Regions from separate parts of the Mesorhizobium sp. M0598 genome, predicted to be linked through region 4. Evidence: predicted binding sites of a transcription regulator. Region 4 holds the regulator's gene; each other region holds the start of a gene.

What was found. The regulator LexA, encoded in region 4, represses DNA repair genes until DNA is damaged. The targets are predictions, from matches to a motif close to TGTTCNNNNTGTGTTCNG.
Region 1: a site for LexA is predicted at 2,174-2,191, ahead of NKI59_RS01230 (DNA recombination protein RmuC). Genes of this name have one in related genera too.
Region 2: a site for LexA is predicted at 2,427-2,444, ahead of NKI59_RS15340 (ATP-dependent helicase). Genes of this name have one in related genera too.
Region 3: a site for LexA is predicted at 3,154-3,171, ahead of recA (recombinase RecA). Genes of this name have one in related genera too.

The regions. Positions count from the first base shown of each region.
Region 1 covers NZ_JAMYQL010000001.1:255,624-260,798, reverse strand. Annotated here, with positions in the region: gene NKI59_RS01240 (cation diffusion facilitator family transporter) at 1-354, shown strand, start outside; gene NKI59_RS01235 (GFA family protein) at 435-839, shown strand; gene NKI59_RS01230 (DNA recombination protein RmuC) at 879-2,141, opposite strand; gene def (peptide deformylase) at 2,245-2,775, shown strand; gene fmt (methionyl-tRNA formyltransferase) at 2,792-3,721, shown strand; gene NKI59_RS01215 (GNAT family N-acetyltransferase) at 3,718-4,227, shown strand; gene truA (tRNA pseudouridine(38-40) synthase TruA) at 4,246-5,001, shown strand; gene NKI59_RS01205 (hypothetical protein) at 4,983-5,175, opposite strand, start outside.
Region 2 covers NZ_JAMYQL010000010.1:121,034-126,208, reverse strand. Annotated here, with positions in the region: gene NKI59_RS15340 (ATP-dependent helicase) at 1-2,385, opposite strand, end outside; gene NKI59_RS15335 (glucose/quinate/shikimate family membrane-bound PQQ-dependent dehydrogenase) at 2,638-4,950, shown strand; gene NKI59_RS15330 (hypothetical protein) at 4,961-5,175, opposite strand, start outside.
Region 3 covers NZ_JAMYQL010000002.1:197,818-202,992, reverse strand. Annotated here, with positions in the region: gene NKI59_RS04090 (cysteine desulfurase) at 1-116, shown strand, start outside; gene NKI59_RS04085 (SUF system Fe-S cluster assembly protein) at 122-514, shown strand; gene sufA (Fe-S cluster assembly scaffold SufA) at 627-1,007, shown strand; gene NKI59_RS04075 (GFA family protein) at 1,150-1,647, opposite strand; gene NKI59_RS04070 (TfoX/Sxy family protein) at 1,738-2,061, shown strand; gene NKI59_RS04065 (PfkB family carbohydrate kinase) at 2,096-3,019, opposite strand; gene recA (recombinase RecA) at 3,296-4,393, shown strand; gene alaS (alanine--tRNA ligase) at 4,653-5,175, shown strand, end outside.
Region 4 covers NZ_JAMYQL010000012.1:157,489-162,663, forward strand. Annotated here, with positions in the region: gene NKI59_RS17625 (hormone-sensitive lipase) at 1-768, opposite strand, end outside; gene kynU (kynureninase) at 865-2,112, opposite strand; gene lexA (transcriptional repressor LexA) at 2,560-3,294, shown strand; gene NKI59_RS17640 (ComEC/Rec2 family competence protein) at 3,288-5,175, opposite strand, start outside.

The DNA of each region.
Region 1 (5,175 bases), on a different contig from region 4:
GCGACCGCGATCTTCCTGGCGCGCGAAAGCAAGAGCCTGCTGCTCGGCGAGCCGGCCTCGCCCGAGGTGCAAACAGAGGTGCTGGCCATCATCCAGCAGGACCCGGCGGTGCAACGGGCAAATGGCGTGCTGACGCTGCATATGGGTCCGCAGGAGATCGTCGCCGCTTTGAGCATCGAGTTCGAGGATCATTTGTCGGCGCCGGAGATAGAGACCTGCGTCGAGCGCCTCGAGACGCGGCTGAAGGCGGAGATGCCGGAGGTGACGCGGCTCTTCGTCAAGCCGCAGACCACCGGCACCTGGGAACGCCGGAGCAAGGCCTTGGCGGGGGCATCCGGACAAGAACCGGCCTAAGGAAAATGGCTTGAGGAAATCGATGCGCCATCGGGCAGTCCCGGCTATGATCGCAGGCAAAAGCTCCAGGAGGAACGAAGATGAAAATCGACGGCGCGTGTCATTGTGGCGCTATCACTTACGAGGCCGAAGTCGATCCGGAAAAGACCACCATTTGTCACTGCATCGATTGTCAGAAGCTAACCGGAACGGCCTTTCGCGTCACCGTGCCGGCGTCCGAGGACAATTACAGGATCACCAGGGGCACGCCGAAGATCTATATCAAGACCGGTTCGAGCGGCGCCAAGCGCGCCCAGGCATTTTGCGGTGAGTGCGGCTCGCATCTCTACGCCACGTCGGCGGGCGAGGGACCGAAGGTTTACGGTATCAGGGTCGGCACGGCACGGCAGCGCGAGCAACTGGTGCCGAGAAAGCAGATCTGGCACCGCTCGGCGCTGCATTGGCTGCCGGAATTCGAAGGCACAACCATCATCGAGGAGCAGTAGCGCCAGACCGGGGCGAAGCCTCCGGTTCCGGCGCAGCTCTCAATCGTCGCCTTCGACGACCCTTAGCCTCAATTGCCCGGTTTTCGAATCGGCGACGCGCGGGCTGATTTCCGCTTTTGCTCCGCTGCCATTCGAACCAGCGGTGTCCTCCGCCGGCTGCACGCCAAACTCCAGCGCCTCGATCTTTTGTCCGCGCCTGGTCACCTTCGATGTCGAGACAAGGATGTCCTCGATATCCTTGGCCGATTGACCGAAATGCGTCTGCAATTTGCGCACCCGCTCGTCGAGCCGGGAAACATCTTCCATCAGCCGGATAACCTCGCCCTGGATCAGGTGTGCCTGCTCGCGCATGCGGGCATCCTTGAGGATTGCCTGGATGACCTGGATCGACAGCATCAAAAGCGATGGCGAGACGATGACGATCCGTGAGCGATGCGCCTTCTGGACAACGGCCTCGAAATTCTCGTGGATTTCGGCGAACACCGATTCCGAAGGCACGAACATGAAGGCGGTGTCCTGCGTCTCGCCCTGGATCAGGTATTTTTCGGAAATATCGCGGACATGCACCTCGATGTCGCGGCGGAAAGCCTGTGCGGCGGTCTTCTGCAGTTCGGCGCCTTCGGCGGCCCGGATGGCATTCCAGGCCTCGAGCGGAAACTTTGCATCGATGGCAAGCGACGGTGCGCCGTTCGGCATCTTCACCAGGCAATCGGGCCGGCTGCCATTCGACAAGGTCGCCTGGAATTCATAGGCGCCGTGCGGCAATCCGTCGGCGACGATGGCTTCCATACGCGACTGGCCGAAGGCGCCGCGCGTCTGCTTGTTGGAAAGGATCGCCTGCAATTGCACGACCTGGCCGGCCAGCGACTGGATGTTGCCTTGCGCGATATCGATGACCGCCAGCCGTTCCTGCAGCTTGGCGAGGCTCTCATGCGTCGATCTCGTCTGCTCGGTCATGGTCTGGCCCAGGCGGCCGGTCATGGCATCGAGGCGCTGGCCGATCGACTGGGTGAGTTCGGCCTGGCGCGCGCCGAACACTTCGGCGATGGCGCCCATGCGGCCCTGCATTTCCGCCTGGCTTGCCAAGATACCAGCCATCCGCGCCTCGGCGTCGCGGGCATGGTCGGCGGCTTCCGCGGCCGCTACCGCACGCGCCTTGGCCGATCGCCACAGCGCAATGACCAACGCCACGAACAGACCGAGGAACAGCATTGCACCGAAACCCAGGACATGGCCGAGGGTGAGCGTGGTGGCGCCGAGGCGGGCGACAGGTTCGGACAGGATGGTGGCCAGTTCGTTCATGCCGACAGCATAGATGATTCGGAACGTCGGCACAGATCAAAACGTGAACGGCCCGGAGGCGCCCCGGTTGACGCTTTTCCTGCGACGTCTTAGGTGAGACGCCATGTCGATCAAGCCGCTTATCATCCTTCCCGATCCCGTCCTGCGTCAGGTTTCAAAACCGGTCGAGCGTGTCGACGGGGATTTGCGCAAACTGGCCGGCGACATGCTGGACACCATGTATGACGCGCCCGGCATCGGCCTCGCAGCGATCCAGGTCGGCGAACCCTTGCGCATGCTGGTGATCGACCTGGCCAAAGAGGACGAGACGCCGGCACCGCACGTCTTCATCAATCCCGAAATCCTTGAAAGCTCCGACCAGCGTTCGGTCTACGAGGAAGGCTGTCTGTCGATCCCGGACTACTATGCCGAGGTCGAGCGCCCCGCGGCGGTGCGGGTGAAATATCTCGATCGCGACGGCAAGCTGCAGGAGATCGAGGCCGAGGGCCTGATGGCGACCTGCCTGCAGCATGAAATCGACCACCTCAACGGCGTGCTGTTCATCGATTACATCTCCAAGCTGAAGCGCGACATGGTGGTCAAGAAATTCAAGAAGCTCGCCAGGGACAAGGCGCCGGGCAAGATGGTGGGGTAGGCGTCGACGAATGCCCCTGCGTGTCATCTTCATGGGTACGCCTGAATTCTCCGTGCCGACGCTGCGGGCGATTGCCGGGGCCGGGCACGGGTTGACGGCCGTCTACACGCAGCCGCCGCGCGCCGGCGGCCGGCGCGGGCTCGAACTGACGCCGTCGCCGGTGCAGCGCGAGGCGGCGCGGCTTGGCATCGAGGTGCGGTCGCCGGTGTCGCTGAAGAGCGAGGCGGAGCAGGAGGCGTTCCGCGCCTTGCGCGCCGACGTCGCCGTGGTCGTCGCCTACGGATTGCTTCTACCCAAACCCATTCTCGAGGCGCCGCGGCTCGGTTGCCTCAACGGTCACGCATCGCTATTGCCGCGCTGGCGCGGCGCTGCCCCTGTCCAGCGCGCCATCATGGCCGGTGATACCGAAACGGGCATTATGGTGATGCGGATGGAGGAAGGCCTCGACACCGGGCCGGTGGCAATGGTTGAAAAATGTCCCATTGGACCCGACATGACGGCCGGCGATCTGCACGACCGGCTGATGGTCCTCGGTGCTGCGCTGATGGTGCAAGCGCTCGAACGGCTGGAGCGGAATACGCTGACATTTACCACACAGGCGGAGGTGGGGGTGACCTACGCCAAGAAAATCGATAAATCGGAGACTCGCATAGACTGGCTGCGACCTGCCGGCGACGTGCACAACCAGATTCGCGGCCTGTCGCCCTTTCCCGGTGCATGGTGTGAGGCCGAAATCGGCGGCCGCGTGGAACGGCTGAAACTGCTTCGCTCGACGCTCTCGCAAGGCGCCGGCGAACCGGGAGGAATTCTCGATGACCGGCTGACGGTCGCCTGCGGGTCAGGCGCGATCAGGCCGGTCGAAGTTCAACGTGCGGGCGCAAGGCCCATTGCCGCGCAGGAGTTTCTGCGCGGGGCCAAGCTCGAAAAAGGAATGAAATTGTCATGAGCATGATGTCCATACGCGCGGCGACGCCGCGGGACCGCGAGGCGATCCGCCTTGTCGAAGAACACGCATTCGGCCAGCAGACGGAGGCCGGACTGGTCGACGCGCTGGTCACCGGCGGTGATGCCGTCGTCGAACTGGTGGCGGACGAAGACGGGCAAGTGGTCGGCCATATCCTGTTTTCACGGCTTTTCGTGCAGAATGGCGGCAAGAGCTTCCCGGCGGTGGCTTTGGCTCCTTTGGCGGTCGAGCCGTCGTTCCACGGCACCGGCATCGGCGGTGCGCTGGTCCGCGAGGCGCATATCCGCCTGAAGGCTGCTGGCGAGACGCTCGCCGTGGTGCTCGGCGATCCGGCCTATTATGGGCGTTTCGGCTACAGTCGTGCCCGTGCCGCGAAATTCGACAGCGACTATCAGGGCGAAGCCCTGCAGGCGCTTGCCTGGGGCGAGGCGCCGGAGACCGGCAGGCTGGTCTACGCCTCGGCCTTCGGCTCAGCCCTCGCCGCCTGATTTCGCCTCGATCCGGGAATGCCTCGTTTTCGCCTCGACATCGAATATGACGGCAGTCTCTTCGCCGGCTGGCAGCGCCAGGCCAACCAGCCATCGGTGCAGCAGGCGATCGAGCAGGCGATCGAGAAGTTCTGTGGTCAACAGGTTTCGCTGCGCGCCGCCGGCCGCACCGATGCCGGCGTCCATGCGACCGCTCAGGTGGCGCATGTCGATCTGATCAAGGCATGGCCCGGCGACAAGGTGCGCGACGCCGTCAACGCGCATCTGCAAGCGGCCAAGGTGCGCATCGCCATCCTGAAGGCCGCCGTCGTGCCGGATGGCTTCGATGCGCGTTTCTCGGCAATCGGCCGCCACTACGTCTACCGCATCGTCAATCGGCGCGCGCCGGCGGCGCTCGACAAGGGCAAGATCTGGTGGGTACCGAAGCAGCTCGATGCCGGTGCCATGCACGAAGCGGCAAAGGTGCTGCTTGGCCGGCATGATTTCACCACCTTCCGCTCGACCCAGTGCCAAGCTACCAGCCCCGTCCGCACGCTCGACCGGCTGGATGTCAGCCGCACCGGCGATTTCATCGAAGTCCGCGCTTCGGCGCGGTCCTTCCTTCACAACCAGGTGCGCTCGATGGTCGGCTCGCTCAAACGTGTCGGCGAAGGCGGCTGGACTGTTGCCGACCTCAAGGCGGCGCTTGAGGCGCGCGACCGTGCGGCCTGCGGTCAGGTGGCGCCGCCCGACGGGCTGTTTCTCGTCGGCGTCGATTATCCGACGCCTGGCTGATCCGGAACGCTGATCCCGAGCAGCGCCTGCAGTCCGAACAGGACGATCAGCGACGCCACGAACATGCCGGCAAAAACGGCGCTGCCGGCGGCCGCTCCCCTGCCGATCGCAACGTTGGTCATCCGCCAGGTCAAGACCATCGACAGCGCGAACAACAGCAGCGACACGAGTCCG
Region 2 (5,175 bases), on a different contig from region 4:
ATAGGTGCTGGAGAAAGCGCCGGATTTCTCGGCGCCGGAATTGCCGCCAATGTTGTCGAAGCGCGACGCCCCATAGGGGTTCTGCCTGGCTGCCCCTTGGCCGCCGCGACCGGAGGCGAACGAGCCGCCGCCATAGGAATTGCCGTAACCGCCGTAGCTGTTGCCGCTCTCGGAAACTTCGACATGGGCTTCCGGCAGCTCGTCGAGGAAGCGCGACGGGATGGTCGATTGCCAGAGGCCGTGGATGCGCCGATTGGAGACGAACCAGATGTGCAGGTTCTTCTTGGCGCGGGTCAGGCCGACATAGGCAAGCCGGCGCTCCTCCTCGAGCCCGGAGCGGCCGCCCTCGTCGAGCGAGCGTTGGTGCGGGAACAGGCCTTCCTCCCAGCCGGGCAGGAACACGGTTTCGAATTCGAGGCCCTTGGCCGAATGCAGCGTCATGATGTTGACGGCGTCGAGCTCGGCGTTCTGCTCGGCGTCCATGACGAGTGCGACATGTTCGAGGAAAGAGCGCAGCGATTCGTACTCCTCCATGGAGCGGATCAACTCCTTGAGGTTCTCCAGCCGGCCTGGCGCTTCCACCGAGCGGTCGTTCTTCCACATATCGGTGTAGCCGCTCTCCTCGAGAATGGTCTCGGCGAGCTCGGTGTGCGGCGTGGTTTCCAGCGCCTTCTGCCAGCGCTCGAAATTGGCCGATACCTCGCGCAGTGCGGCGCGCGGCTTCGGCTTCAGCTCGTCGCTTTCGGCAAGTTTTGCCGCCGCCTCCAGCATCGGGATGCGCAGCGCCCGTGCGGTGTCGTGGATCTGGCGGATGGTGGCCTCGCCAAGGCCGCGCTTCGGCACGTTGACGATGCGCTCGAAGGCGAGGTCGTCGCCGCTGTTGGCGACGACGCGGAAGAAGGCCAGCGCATCGCGGATTTCGAGCCGCTCATAAAAGCGCGGGCCGCCGATGACGCGGTAATTGAGGCCGAGCGTGACGAAGCGGTCCTCGAATTCGCGCATCTGGAAGGAGGCGCGGACGAGAATCGCCATCTCGTTGAGATTGTGCTTCTGGCGCTGATAGGCCTCGATGGTCTCGCCGACGGCGCGGGCCTCCTCTTCGGAATCCCAGGCGGCATGGACATGCACCTTCTCGTCGTCCTCGGCGATCTTTTCGGTAAACAGCGTCTTGCCGAAGCGGCCCTCATTGTGGGCGATGAGGTGGGAGGCGGTGCCGAGGATGTGCGCGGTCGAGCGATAGTTGCGCTCCAGCCTTATGATGGTGGCGCCGGGGAAATCCTTGTCGAAGCGCAGGATGTTGTCGACCTCGGCGCCGCGCCAGCCATAGATGGACTGATCGTCGTCGCCGACGCAGCAGATATTTACGGTGGACAGGCGCGGGCTTCCCTCCCCCTTGAGGGGAGGGTGGCCGGGCGAAGCCCGGTCGGGTGGGGTCCGTGCGGCAGTGCTCGACCTACCGGCGGCAGTGCTCGACGCTCTAGCGGTGCCTTCTGCGGCAACCCCCTCCGCCCGCTTCGCGGGCACCTCCCCCTCAAGGGGGGAGGATTGCGGCCGCTGCGCCAAGAGCCGCAGCCACATGTACTGGGCGGTGTTGGTGTCCTGATATTCGTCGACGAGGATGTAGCGGAAGCGCTTGTGGTATTCCTTCAGCACGTCCGGATTGGCGCGGAAGATGCGGATCGGATGGCACAGGAGATCGCCGAAGTCGCAAGCGTTCAGCGTTTTCAGCCGCTCCTGATAGGCCTTGTAGAGCTCGCGGCCCTTGCCGTTGGCGAAGGCACGGGCATCGCCCTCGGGGATGTCGGCGGGACCGAGGCCCTTGTTCTTCCAGCCGTCGATCATCTGGGCGAACTGCTTGGCCGGCCAGCGCTTGTCGTCCAGCCCTTCGGCCTGGATAAGCTGCTTGATCAGGCGCACCACGTCGTCCGTGTCGAGAATGGTGAAGTCGGATTTGAGCCCGGCCAGCTCGGCATGTCTGCGCAGCAGCTTCACTCCAATCGAGTGGAAGGTGCCGAGCCACGGCATGCCCTCGACATTGCCTTCGCCGATCAACAGGCCGATGCGCTGCTTCATCTCGCGCGCCGCCTTGTTGGTGAAGGTGACGGCGAGGATCTGCGAGGGGAAAGCCTTGCCGGTGGCAAGGATGTGGGCGATGCGGGTGGTCAGGACGCGCGTTTTGCCGGTGCCGGCGCCGGCCAGCACCAGCACCGGGCCTTCGGTGGTTTCCACCGCCAGCCGCTGCTCGGGGTTGAGGCCGTTGAGATAATCGGGCGCATTGTTGTGGCCGCTGCGGGCAGCCATGGCGCGCGCGGCAATGCCCGACGGGGCCACGGGCCGCGCGTTCGGTTCGTCAAAAAAGGGCATGTCTTCCGAAAAGCCGGACATCTCCCCCCGAATGTAGTGATTCGGCAGCGAAAGGCCAGAAGTGTCTCCGTTTTGTTCTCTGCCCAGTCGGTAGACTCACAATCTGAATGGGTCCGCTAACCAAAACGCCTGGCTTGCGATGGGCCGGCGCCGTAAAACGCCGAGCTTGCTTGACAGGGGAGGCGGGCCGGAGAAAGTTGCGTGGGGGCAGGAACGCAATGCGGGGTTGCCCATGGACGCGTCGCGGAGCGCACCAGTCGAAGGAGCACCGTCTTGGCTGTGGTCATCACCTCCCTGATCCTTTTCCTCATCGGCCTGGCGGTTGGCGGCGGCGGCATCTGGCTCGTGACGCTGGGGGGCAGCTGGTATTACGTCATCGTCGGTCTAGCTTTCCTTGTCGCGGCCTGGCTGCTCTACAGGCGCAGATCCACGGCGCTGTGGCTCTACGCGGCGATCGTGCTCGGCACGCTCGCCTGGGCGGTCTGGGAGATCGGCTTCGACTGGTGGGAGCTCGGCCCGCGCGGCGGCATCATCGTGCTTGTCGCGCTATGGCTGTTGACGCCATGGGCGCGGCGCGGGCTTACCGGTCCCGACGGACGCGCGCCGCTGATCCTCGCCGTGCTGGCCTCGCTTGCGGTCGCCGGCTATTCGATGACGACCGATCCAAAGGATATTGCGGGTGAACTCAACACCGACAAGGTGACGCCGACGGCCGATCTCGGCGGCAACGTGCCGGCTGGCGAATGGCACTATTACGGTCGCACGCAATATGGCCAGCGCTATTCGCCGCTCGACCAGATCACCGCCGAAAACGTTGCCAATCTGCAGCCGGCCTGGACCTATCGCACCGGCGACGTGAAAGGGCCCGACGACATCGGCGAGACGACCTATCAGGTGACGCCGCTAAAAATCGGCGACACGCTCTACATCTGCACGCCGCATAATTTCGCCATCGCCATCGATGCCGCGAGCGGTAAGGAGAAATGGCGCTTCGATCCGCAGGTCAAGCTCAACAAGGACCGCCAGCACCAGACCTGCCGCGGCGTGTCCTATTATGCCGATGCCAAGGTCGCCGCCGGCCAGCCCTGCGCCACACGCATCTACCTGCCGACATCCGACGCCCGGCTGATCGCGCTCGATGCGGCGAATGGCCAGGTCTGCCCGACTTTCGCCGAAGGCGGCACGCTGAACCTGCTCGCCAACATGCCATATCCGAAGCCGGGCTATTATTATTCGACCTCGGCGCCGCTGATCGTCGCCAACAAGATCATCGTCGGCGGCGCGGTCAACGACAATTATTCGACGCAGGAGCCGTCCGGGGTCATCCGTGCCTACGATGCCGACACCGGCGCGCTGTTGTGGAATTGGGATTCCGGCAATCCGGATCAGACGACGCCGCTGCCGCCGGACCAGACCTACACCAACAACTCACCCAACATGTGGTCGACGGCGAGCGTCGACGAGAAGCTCGGGCTGCTTTATGTGCCGCTCGGCAACAAGACGCCGGACCAACTCGGTGCCGGACGCAGTGCCAATGACGAGAAATTCTCCTCTTCGATCACCGCGCTCGATCTCAACAGCGGACAATTGCGCTGGGTGCGGCAGACCGTGCACCACGATCTCTGGGACATGGACGTGCCGGCGCAGCCGACGCTGGTCGACATCACCACGGAAAGTGGCGTGGTGCCGGCGCTGGTCGGGCCGACCAAGCAGGGCGACCTCTATGTGCTCGACCGGCGCAGCGGCGAGCCGATCGTTCCGGTCAAGGAAGTGCCGGCGCCGGGCGGCGCGATCGAAGGCGACCATACCTCGCCGACGCAGCCGCTCTCGGACCTGAGCTTCAGTCCGAAACCGCTGACCGGCGCCGATATGTGGGGCATCACCATGTTCGACCAGCTGGCCTGCCGGATCGAGCTCCGGAAGTTGCGCTATGAGGGCCGCTACACGCCGCCGTCGCTGCAGGGCTCGCTGATCTACCCCGGCAATTTCGGCACCTTCAACTGGGGCGGCGTGGCAGTCGATCCGGTCCGGCAGGTGATGTTTGGCATGCCGACATACCTGGCGTTCATCTCCAAGCTGGTGCCGCGCGCCGACGTGCCGCCGCCCGGTGACACCAAGGGCAGCGAACAGGGCCTGAACCGCAATGACGGTGCGCCTTACGCAGTAATATTGAAGCCGTTCCTGTCGCCGCTCGGCATTCCCTGCCAGGCGCCGCCCTGGGGCTATGTGGCGGGTGCCGACCTTCGGACCGGAAAGATCGTCTACAAGCATCGCAACGGCACCGTCTACGACATGACGCCATTGCCGCTGCCATTCAAGGTCGGCGTGCCCGGCATTGGCGGGCCGACGATCACTGCCGGCGGCGTCGCCTTCCTCGGTGCGGCGGTCGACGACTATGTGCGCGCTTATGACCTGACGACCGGCAAACAGCTCTGGCAGGCACGGCTGCCGGCGGGCGGGCAGTCGACACCGATGACCTACACGGTAGCCGACGGGCGCCAGTTGGTCGTCATCGTTGCCGGCGGCCACGGCTCGGTCGGCACCAAGCCGGGCGATTATGTGATGGCCTATACGCTGCCGAAATAGAGAAGTTCCTTCAGAGGCCGAGATGCCCTTTCAGGTCGGGTACCGATGCAAGTACCTCACTGGTCAGCTGCGGGCCGGCTGCTGCCTCGGCCTGCTGGACCAGCATCGTGCCGGCCTGGCTGATCTGTGCCAGCGTAAGGCCTGATGCCTTGAGTATGGCGACGCCGTTGATCAGCGCGCCGGTCTTTTCGCCGAGAGCGCCGCCGAGCGCGCCCTCCAGCGAGG
Region 3 (5,175 bases), on a different contig from region 4:
TGAAACGCTTCGGCGTAACATCCACATGCAGGGCATCGTTCGGCATGTATAATACCAGGGCCGAAGTCGATGCTTTGGCCGATGCGCTGGAAAAGGCGCGAAAGTTCTTCGGGTGACGATGATGGATGATGCCAGCCACACCGCCGAGACCAATTCGGAAGCGACGACCAATGCGGCGGTTTCCGGATCGGCCATTCCCGCCGACGAACTGGCGCGGCTGACCGACGACATCGTCTCGGCGCTGAAGACGGTCTATGACCCGGAAATCCCGGCCGACATCTATGAGCTCGGCCTGGTCTACAAGATCGATATCGAGGACGACCGCTCGGTCAAGATCGACATGACGCTGACCGCGCCTGGCTGCCCGGTGGCCGGCGAAATGCCCGGTTGGGTGGAGAATGCCGTCGGCGCCGTCGAAGGCGTCTCCGGCGTCGAGGTCAACATGACCTTCGACCCACCCTGGTCGCCCGATCGCATGTCGGAAGAGGCGCAGGTGGCGGTGGGGTGGTACTAGCATCCGACCAGCCGGAGGCTGGCGCACTTGCGCCGGGTACAAAACTTCACCATTTTAGGTGAGGAATCATTCGGCAGGCCTTGAACCTGCAAGGAATGGAGAAGGAAAAAGAATGGGACGCTTCGCCGTCATCACCATGACCGAAAAGGCTGCCGACCGGGTGCGCGAGATCGTCGCGACCCGTGAGAACGCGCATGGCATTCGCCTTGGCATCAAGAAGGGCGGCTGCGCCGGCATGGAATATACGGTCGATCTGGTGACCGAGCCGAACACCAAGGACGATCATATCGAGCGCGATGGCGCCCATGTCTATGTCGCGCCGGAGGCGGCACTTTTCCTGTTCGGCACCGAGATGGACTTCGAGCGGACGACGCTGCGCACCGGCTTCACCTTCCGCAATCCGAACCAGAGTTCGGCCTGCGGCTGCGGCGAATCGGTCGAATTGAAGCCGGCCGATCTGAAGGCACTGGCCGAGGCGCGCGCTTCGGCCTGAGGCTTTCCTTCTCCCCGTCACTATACGGGGAGAAGGTGGCCCGAAGGGCCGGATGAGGGGCAGGGCCGGCTCTCGCAAGTTCGCGCCGCCCCTCATCTGCCTGCCGGCATCTTCTCCCCGTATAGCGACGGGGAGAAGAACGCTAATCCACCCACATCCCCGTTCGCTTGTGCCAGTCTGCGATCGACTCCTCCGGGTAGACATCGAAAACCTTGTCGCCCTTGCCGATATCCGGCTCGACCCAGTTCGCCTTGTATTTCAGCATCAGATGCACCTTCTCCGGCGGCTTCGGTAGCTCTGTGTCGATCGCCGAGGCAAACGGATGCACCAGCTCCGGCCAGGTTGGGTCGTAGAGCCAGAGTGCCGTCCCGCATTTCGTGCAGAAGTTCCGCTCGCCCGTCGAGGTCTCGCGTTGCGGGTGCTCGTCGTCCTCGATCTCGGCGCGGTAGACGCCGAGATGGCGCTTGCCCTGGATTTTCAGCGTCTCGTAATCGGCGCCGAGATTGATGGCAAAACCGCCACCGCCCTGCTGCTTGCGGCAGATCGAGCAGTAGCACAGCATGAACGGCACCGGCGTGTGGCTTTCCACCTCGAAACGTACGGCATTGCACCGGCAGGACCCTTTGAGCAGAAGCGGCATGAAAAACTCCGACGAAATTGATTCTGAACTTGTCAGGATGGTGCCGGTTGCGTCGATGACAAGGGGAAATCCGGGTGACATGATCGCCGCATGGACAACGAGCGCATAGAAGAGCTTTTCGAAGGCCTCGGCCCGGTCAGCATCCGCAAGCTGTTCGGCGGCAAGGGCATCTATTTCGACGGCGTCATCGTCGCCATCGTCATCCGTGGCGAATTGATGCTGAAGGCCGACGCCGAAAGCGCCCCGGATTTCGAAGCGGCCGGCTGCCGGCAATGGACCTATACCGGCTCGCGGCACGGCAAGCTCGTGTCGATGCCCTATTGGAGCGTTCCCGACAGCGCCTTCGACGATCCCGACGAGATGGCGATGTGGGCGCGCCGCGCCTACGAGGCAGCACGGCGCGCCGGCAAATAGGCTGCGTCATGCTTCGGCAATTCCGGGCCGTACTTCATGCCAGGTCCCGCGCCTCGGGCACGAGCGCCAGCGCTTCGGCAAAGCCAGCGCTGGTGAAGGCGGCACTCTCGACGACGAGCATAGCTGCGGCAATGCCTTCGCGCAGTGCGGCGCGCAGCGTCAGGCCGCGCAGCAGGGCAGCGATCGTGGCGCCTGCCAATGCGTCGCCGGCGCCGGCAGCATCGGTCCGCTTTTGTAGCGGCGGTGGCGAGATCGAGAACGCGCTCAATTCGTCGAAACCGAGCACTGGTTCGTCGCCGGCGGTGATCACGCCGCTTTTCAGCCCGGCGCGTCTCAGGCCGTCGACGATGCCTTGATCGATTTGGAGGCCGGCGAGCACGCCGGCCTCGTGCCGGTTCATGAAGGCCATCGCCAGACGGTCGAGCACCGGCGTCAGCCGCGCCGCTTTGTTGGGCGAGACCGCAAGCGCAAACACCGGCTTGCCGGCGGCGAGTGCCGCCAGCCGCTCCAGCGCGGTCGACGGCAGGTTGGCGTCGCACAGCACCGCGTCGGCCGAACCGATCGCTTCCCGGACCTTGGCGCGGCGGATCTGCTTGGGAAGCGCCAGCTCGTAGAGCACCATGTCGGCAAGGCCGGCGATCAGCCCGCCGTCGCTATCGATCAGCATCGTATGGCTTGGCGTTGCTCGGTCGAGGAACACCGCCGACAGGTCGGCAATGCCGGCCTCGGTGACGGCGCGTAAAACCGTGTCGCCAAGGGCATCGCCGCCGCGCACCGAAAGCAGCGAGGCCGAGACGCCGCGGCGCACGGCACAGCGCAAGGCGTTGAAGACGGCGCCGCCGACATGCTCGCGCATCGTGCCCGGATTAGACGCTGCTGGCACGAAGGCGCCGGCAACCCGGCCGCGCCGCTCGATATAGGCGCCGCCCACGGCCAGGATCGTCGGGGATTTGATCATGCCGTCAAAATGCCCTTTAGCTGTTGCCCGGAGAGACTAGGTCGCCGGGCGGAACCCTGCAATCGCGGGTCCGATTCGGTTGGTAACGGCAACGGCGCCGCATGCGAGGCGAGACGCATCGGAAGCAATAATCGCGAAACAAAAATAGAACAAATAGGGATATGCGTTATTTTTCAAACCCTTGGTGCTCATTGACAAATGAGAACAAATGAGGTACATTCTTTTAAGGATTGCGGGATTGTCCGGCCTCCATTGACGACCACGGGGTGATGTATCATGGCTCAGAATTCTTTGCGGCTTGTAGAGGACAAAGCGGTGGACAAATCAAAGGCTCTGGATGCCGCGCTGTCGCAAATTGAGCGTGCCTTCGGCAAGGGCTCGATCATGCGGCTCGGCGCGAACGAGCAGGTCGTCGAGATCGAAACGGTGCCGACCGGCTCGCTTGGGCTGGACATCGCGCTTGGCGTCGGCGGCCTGCCGCGCGGCCGCATCGTCGAGATCTACGGGCCGGAAAGCTCGGGCAAGACGACGCTGGCGCTGCACACGGTGGCCGAAGCCCAGAAGAAGGGCGGCATCTGCGCCTTCGTCGATGCCGAGCACGCGCTCGACCCGGTCTATGCCCGCAAGCTCGGCGTCGATCTCGAAAACCTGCTGATCTCGCAGCCCGATACCGGCGAGCAGGCGCTGGAGATCTGCGACACGCTGGTGCGCTCCGGCGCCATCGACGTGCTGGTGGTCGATTCGGTGGCGGCGTTGACGCCGCGGGCGGAAATCGAAGGCGAGATGGGCGATTCGCTGCCCGGCCTGCAGGCCCGCCTGATGAGCCAGGCACTGCGCAAGCTCACCGCCTCGATCTCGCGCTCCAACACCATGGTCATCTTCATCAACCAGATCCGCATGAAGATCGGCGTCATGTTCGGTTCGCCCGAGACGACGACCGGCGGCAATGCGTTGAAATTCTATGCTTCGGTCCGCCTCGACATCCGCCGCATCGGCTCGGTCAAGGATCGCGACGAGGTCGTCGGCAACCAGACCCGCGTCAAGGTCGTCAAGAACAAGCTGGCGCCGCCCTTCAAGGTGGTCGAGTTCGACATCATGTATGGCGAGGGCGTCTCCAAGACCGGCGAGCTGGTCGATCTCGGCGTCAAGGCGGGCGTGGTCGAAAAGTCGGGCGCCTGGTTCTCCTACAATTCGCAGCGTCTTGGCCAGGGCCGCGAAAACGCAAAACTGTTCCTGCGCGACAATCCCGACACGGCGCGCGAGATCGAGCTGGCGCTACGGCAGAATGCCGGGCTGATCGCTGAGAAATTCCTTGAGAACGGCGGCTCCGAGAGCAGCGACGACGGTTTCGAGGACGACGCTGGGGTGATGTAGGGCAAGCGACGCCTCGCTGAGTCTCAGCCAGGTTTCGATTTGATGTTTTGATTTTGAGTTTGTGTAATCGATGCGTTTCAAACCGCCGGCCCAGGGCCGGCGGTTCGCGTTTGACGGCGAGGCAGACGCATTTCAAGGCGCTGGTGAAAGCCGGGATTTGAGCCCATTTGGTGTTTCTGGACAGGCTGCGGTGCGACCGCTAAAAGGCCATGTCTATTTTCCGCCGGCAGCCGGCGGTTCTCTCGAAAAGGCAGTATTCATGAGTGGCGTCAACGAGATCCGGTCGGCATTTCTCGACTATTTTCGCAAGGAAGGTCACGAGGTCGTCGCGTCAAGCCCGCTGGTGCCGCGCAACGACCCGACGCTGATGTTCACCAATGCCGGCATGGTGCAGTTCAAGAACGTTTTCACCGGTCTGGAGAAGCGGCCCTATTCGCGCGCCACGACCGCCCAGAAGAGTGTTCGCGCCGGCGGCAAGCACAACGACCTCGACAATGTCGGCTACACCGCGCGCCACCTGACCTTATTCGAGATGCTCGGCAATTTCTCCTTCGGCGACTATTTCAAGGAGCGGGCCATAGAGCTTGCCTGGAACCTGATCACCAGGGAGTTCGGGCTGAAGAAGGACAAGCTGCTGGTCACCGTCTACCACACCGACGACGAGGCGGCTTCGTACTGGAAGAAGATCGCCGGCCTTTCGGACGATCGCATCATCCGCATCGCGACTTCGGACAACTTCTGGGCGATGGGTGACACTGGACCTTGCGGGCCGTGTTCGGAGA
Region 4 (5,175 bases):
GAAATGATGCCGGTCAGGCTCGACCACCGAGCTGGTCGCGGTACCCAGGCCGATCCAGATGTTGGCCAGCAACGCGCTCTGACGCAGGAATTCGGCGCGCTCGCCGCCGCCGGCCCAGCAGGTCAGGCGGGCCTTGTCCATCGGGCGCAGCAGCACCGGGCTTTCGGCCTGCGCCTCGGCCTCATCGATCGCGATCGTCTCGTTCATGCCGGTGCGCATGATCGGGCGCAAATCATGCACCCCCGAGATCGACACCACATGACGAACGCGCCGGACCACTTCGGGCGCCAGCGGCGTCGTCGCCGTAACCATCCGGCTAACAAGATGGCCGCCGGCCGAGTGCCCGGTCAGCATCAGCGGCCCTGCGACCATCGCCGCCGCCTGGCCGATCGCCGCGCCGACTTCCTTGACGATGCCGCCAATGCGTATCTGCGGACAGAGCGTGTAGGACGGCATCGCCACCGCATAGCCGCGATCAACAGGGCCAGTGGCAAGATGCGACCAGAAACTCTTGTCGAATGCCATCCAGTAGCCGCCATGAACGAACACCACGAGTCCCTTGGGCTTGATGGCCGGCAGGAAAAGATCGAGCCGGTTGCGTGGGTTGTCGCCATAGGCCATGTCGAGCCGCGCCCTGCCCTCGGTCGAAAGCACGTCGCGGAAAACCCGCGCGGGCTCGATCCAGGCCGCCGGCCAGCGATCGCTGCCGGCTATGTTGGCGCCGTTGGCATAGGCGTTGTCCCAATCGGCAATGTGACGTTCGAACACCCTGCGCCCTCCCTGGCAATATGGCCTTGCAACGTAGCCGTGAGCATCGCGCGGCGCGTCGTCGCCAGCCTCACGATTCCAGCTCTCGCATCAATCTCAAGTGACAGCTGCTTTGATTGCGAAGCGCGCATCCTTCCACGCACCGGTGCGGAGGATATCCTCAAGCACTTTGACGGCCTGCCAGACATCGGCATAGCTGACATAGAGCGGGGTGAAGCCGAAGCGCATGGTCGATGGCGCGCGAAAATCGCCGATCACGCCACGTTCGATCAGCGCGCGCATGACCTGGTAGCCATGCTCATGCATGAATGAAATCTGGCTGCCGCGTTTTTCCCCATCGCGCGTGCTTTCGAGCGTGAGCCCGTAAGTGCCGCACTTTGCCTCGACAAGCTCGATGAACAGATCCGCCAGCGCGATGCTCTTCTTGCGCACCGCCGTCATGTCGACATCGTTCCAGATGTCGAGCGCGCCCTTCAGCGTGCGCATCGACAGGACCGGCTGGGTGCCGCACAGAAACCGGCGGATGCCGGTGCCGGCCGCATAGCCTGGCTCGAAGGCGAAGGGCCGTGCATGGCCCCACCAGCCGGTGAGCGGCTGCTGGATGTCGGAAAGATGCCGCTCAGCCGCATAGATGAAGGCAGGCGCGCCCGGGCCGCCATTCAGATATTTGTAGGTGCAGCCAACGGCAAAATCGGCGTTTGCCTTGTCGAGCTCGACTGACATCGCGCCGGCGGTGTGGCAGAGATCCCAGACGATCATCGCCCCGGCTTCCTGAGCCCTGCGCGTCAGCGCCGGCATGTCGCGCAGTTCGCCCGACTTGTAGTTGACGTGGTTGACCAGCACCACGGCGGTGCGTTCGTCGATCAGCTCTTCGATGGTCGGCGCGTCGACCCCCGAGAGGCGCAGCAGCGTATCTTTTCGCGTCGAAACCACACCCTCAGCCATGTACAGGTCCGTCGGAAAACTATCGCCCTCGGCGACGATGACCTGCCGCTCCGGTCGCATGGCTATGGCGGCGTGCAGCAGCTTGTAGATGTTGACCGATGTCGTGTCGCAGACCACCGTCTGGCCGGCCGCGGCACCGATCAGGCGCCCGAGCTGGTCGCCAAGTTCAAGCGGCATGTTGAACCAGCCGGCCGTGTTCCATGCGCGGATGAGATCATGCGACCATTCTTCGGTCGCGGCCTTGTGCAGTTCATCGAATGCGGCACGTGAAGCAGCTCCTAGCGAATTGCCGTCGAGATAGATCACTCCTTGCGGCAACACAAAGCGGTCGCGCATCGCGCGCAGCGGATCCGCGGCATCCATCGCCTTTATGGCCACGAGATCGGGAATTCCTGTCATGATTTGTCTGCTCCCCCAAGATCCAACGCAACGCCGGACACGCATCGACTGTTCTTCCATTACCTGGTTGTGCGCAGCAAGGCTCCACCAGCGAGAAGCAGCCTGACCAGGCGGTGGAAACCGGGACTTTACCCGAGGTTGGCGTTTTGAGTTCGTTTCGTTCACGGTGCATTGACCAAACCGCACAGTCGATACGGGTTCAATTCCGTGCCTTTTGCCGACCGACGGCCGATGCCAGTGCCGCCTTCTAGGAGGCCAGAAGGGCGCAAACGAAAGCAGAATCAAGGCGATGAGGCTCGCGGCGGTGAAAATGCGGTACGCCGGTAGGGGACGTCGTTTGTTTCCCGAGCCTTAACGCATTCATTAAACTTTAAACAGTTGCGGAACACAACTGGAACAGATAGTGTTTGTTCTGGGTTTGTTTTTCTGATTCTGTTGGGGGTCGCTATGCTGACACGCAAACAACACGAACTGCTTATGTTCATCCACGAAAGGTTGAAGGAAAGCGGTATCCCGCCTTCCTTCGACGAGATGAAGGAAGCGCTCGACCTGGCTTCCAAATCCGGAATCCACCGGCTGATTACGGCGCTGGAGGAGCGCGGCTTCATTCGCCGTTTGCCCAACCGGGCCCGTGCGCTGGAGGTGCTGCGCCTGCCTGACTCGATCGCCCCCGGCCTCAATGCGGCACGCAAGTTCTCGCCGAGTGTCATCCAGGGCAGTCTTGGGCAAGGCGGTCCTCGGCAAGGCAAGCCGACATCGTCGCGCGTGCCCGCAGCCGGAAATGACGACGATGTCGTCGCCACCGTTTCGATCCCGGTGATGGGCCGCATCGCCGCCGGTGTGCCGATCGACGCCATCCAGCACCAGACGCATTCGATTTCGGTGCCGCCGGATATGATCATGGGCGGCGAGCATTATGCGCTCGAGGTCAAAGGCGATTCGATGATCGAGGCCGGCATTTTCGACGGCGACACGGTGATCATCCGCAATGCCGATACGGCGAGCCCCGGTGAGATCGTGGTGGCACTGGTCGACGAGGAGGAAGCGACGCTGAAGCGGTTCCGCCGCAAGGGCGCCTCGATCGCCCTGGAAGCCGCCAATCCGGCCTACGAGACGCGCATCTTCGGACCAGACAGGGTCAAGGTGCAGGGCAAGCTCGTCGGACTGATCCGCCGCTACTGAGCTCCGCCCTTGGCGCCGGCTTTGGGGTTGTCGGCCCTGCGGTATGGCGGCAGGCCCCGTGCCGCGCGTGAAAATTTCCGCTGCACGTGCCAGGGCCGGTATGATTTTTCGACCGCGAAACGGATTTCGGCGCGCGTTGCCGCTTGTGGATCGAAGTAGACGGCGGCACTTCCCGCGCGCGCCAGTTGCCGTTTGGTGACGACGAGGACCAGCCGGTCGTAGTAGCAGGGGTTATGGGCGGTGGCGTCGTCGATGACGATCAAGCTGGCAAAGGCGCAGGCTGGCCGCGCAGTATCGCGGTCCTTGGCTTGCGCGATGATCGCGCCGGATGGATGCCTGGCAAGGCAGAGGCCGTCCGTGCAAATGAACGGCATGCCCGGCGGTAGGTCGGCCGGATCGGCAATGTCGAATTGCGGGTCGTTCTTTCCAGGTGTTTCCGGCGCGACGATAGCCTCTGATGTGAGCGCGCGTTTCCAGTTGTCGATGGTGAACTCATTCGGGCGTGCCCGGTTGACCGCGAGTTCACCGCTGCCGATCGGCAGCGCGACCAGCCGTGCGTCCTCCGAGACCAATACGTCGGGTATGCGTGTCTGCGTTGTCGTCAGCAAGCCGGCGAGCGCAAAAGGAAGTGCCGCCAGCCGCAACCAGGTCGTCGCCATGCTGGCAATGACGAGGGCGATCGTCACCAGAAGGACGGATCTCAGCGAAATCAGCCCGACCGCATCGATCGGCGAGCGCTCCGAGATCCACCCGGACAGGGCGATCATCGCCGTCAGCCCCTTGCCCATGACATAGAGGAAAGGGCCATCCGCACCGAACGGCATCGCCAGCGCGCTGAGAACGGCGAAGGGCATGACGACCAGTGAGACGATGGGCATGATGGCCAGATTGGCGAACAGGCTGAGCGGCGCCACGCGCTGGAAATGCCATATGGCGAAAAGCGCCGTGGCGCTCCCTGCAATGATCGAGGTCATCGCCAGACCGCACATGCCCAGCAGGACCTTTCGAGTGGCAAAGCGTAGCGGCGACCGCCGCGGCGGCGGCGTGGTGGCCCTGCCGGCGCGGTAATCGGACCAGCCTGCATAGGCGCCGACAAGGGCGGCCGTCGCGGCGAAGGACATTTGGAAACTCGGACCGACCACCTCGTGCGGCGACACCAGGATGACCGCGATGGCCGAGATCGCCAGGTTGCGCATGGTGAGCGCGGCCCGGTCGAACAGCACGGCGATAAGCATCACCGCCAGCATGATGAAGCTGCGTTCGGCCGCCACGACAATGCCGGAAAAGACAAGGTAGGCCGCAATCGAAAAAAGCGCGGCGGCCGCGGCATATTTCTTGACCGGCCGTCGCGATGAGAAATCGGGAAACAGCGCAAAGGCACCCCGCAGCAGCGCCATGATGGTGCCGGCGACCAACGCCATATGCAGCCCCGAGATGGAGATGATGTGGTAGATGCCGGTGCGCCGCATCGCTTCGTTGATCTCCTCGGGAATGCCGGCGCGCACGCCGACGATCAGCGCAGCAGCAATCTCGCCCTCGGCACCGCCGATGCGGCTGCGGATATGGTCGGCGATGGATTCGCGCGCGTCTTCGATCGCGGAAGAAAGCTGCGCGGCAAGCGGCATGCTGCCCGACGACACGACTTTCGGATTGCCGAGAAAAAAGCCGCTGCCGCCGATACCGGCGAAATAGCTGTCGAAGGAGAAATCATAGCTGTCGGGCCGCACCGGGCCGGTCGGCGGCAGCAGCCGCACATAGCCGGTGATCTCGGAACCGGCGGTCAGCTCAGCCGGTATCTTCATCGCCGAAACGCGGACCCGTTCCGGCATGTAGCGCAGTGTCGGCCTGGCGGTTGAGATCACATCGATTGTCAGCCTGATG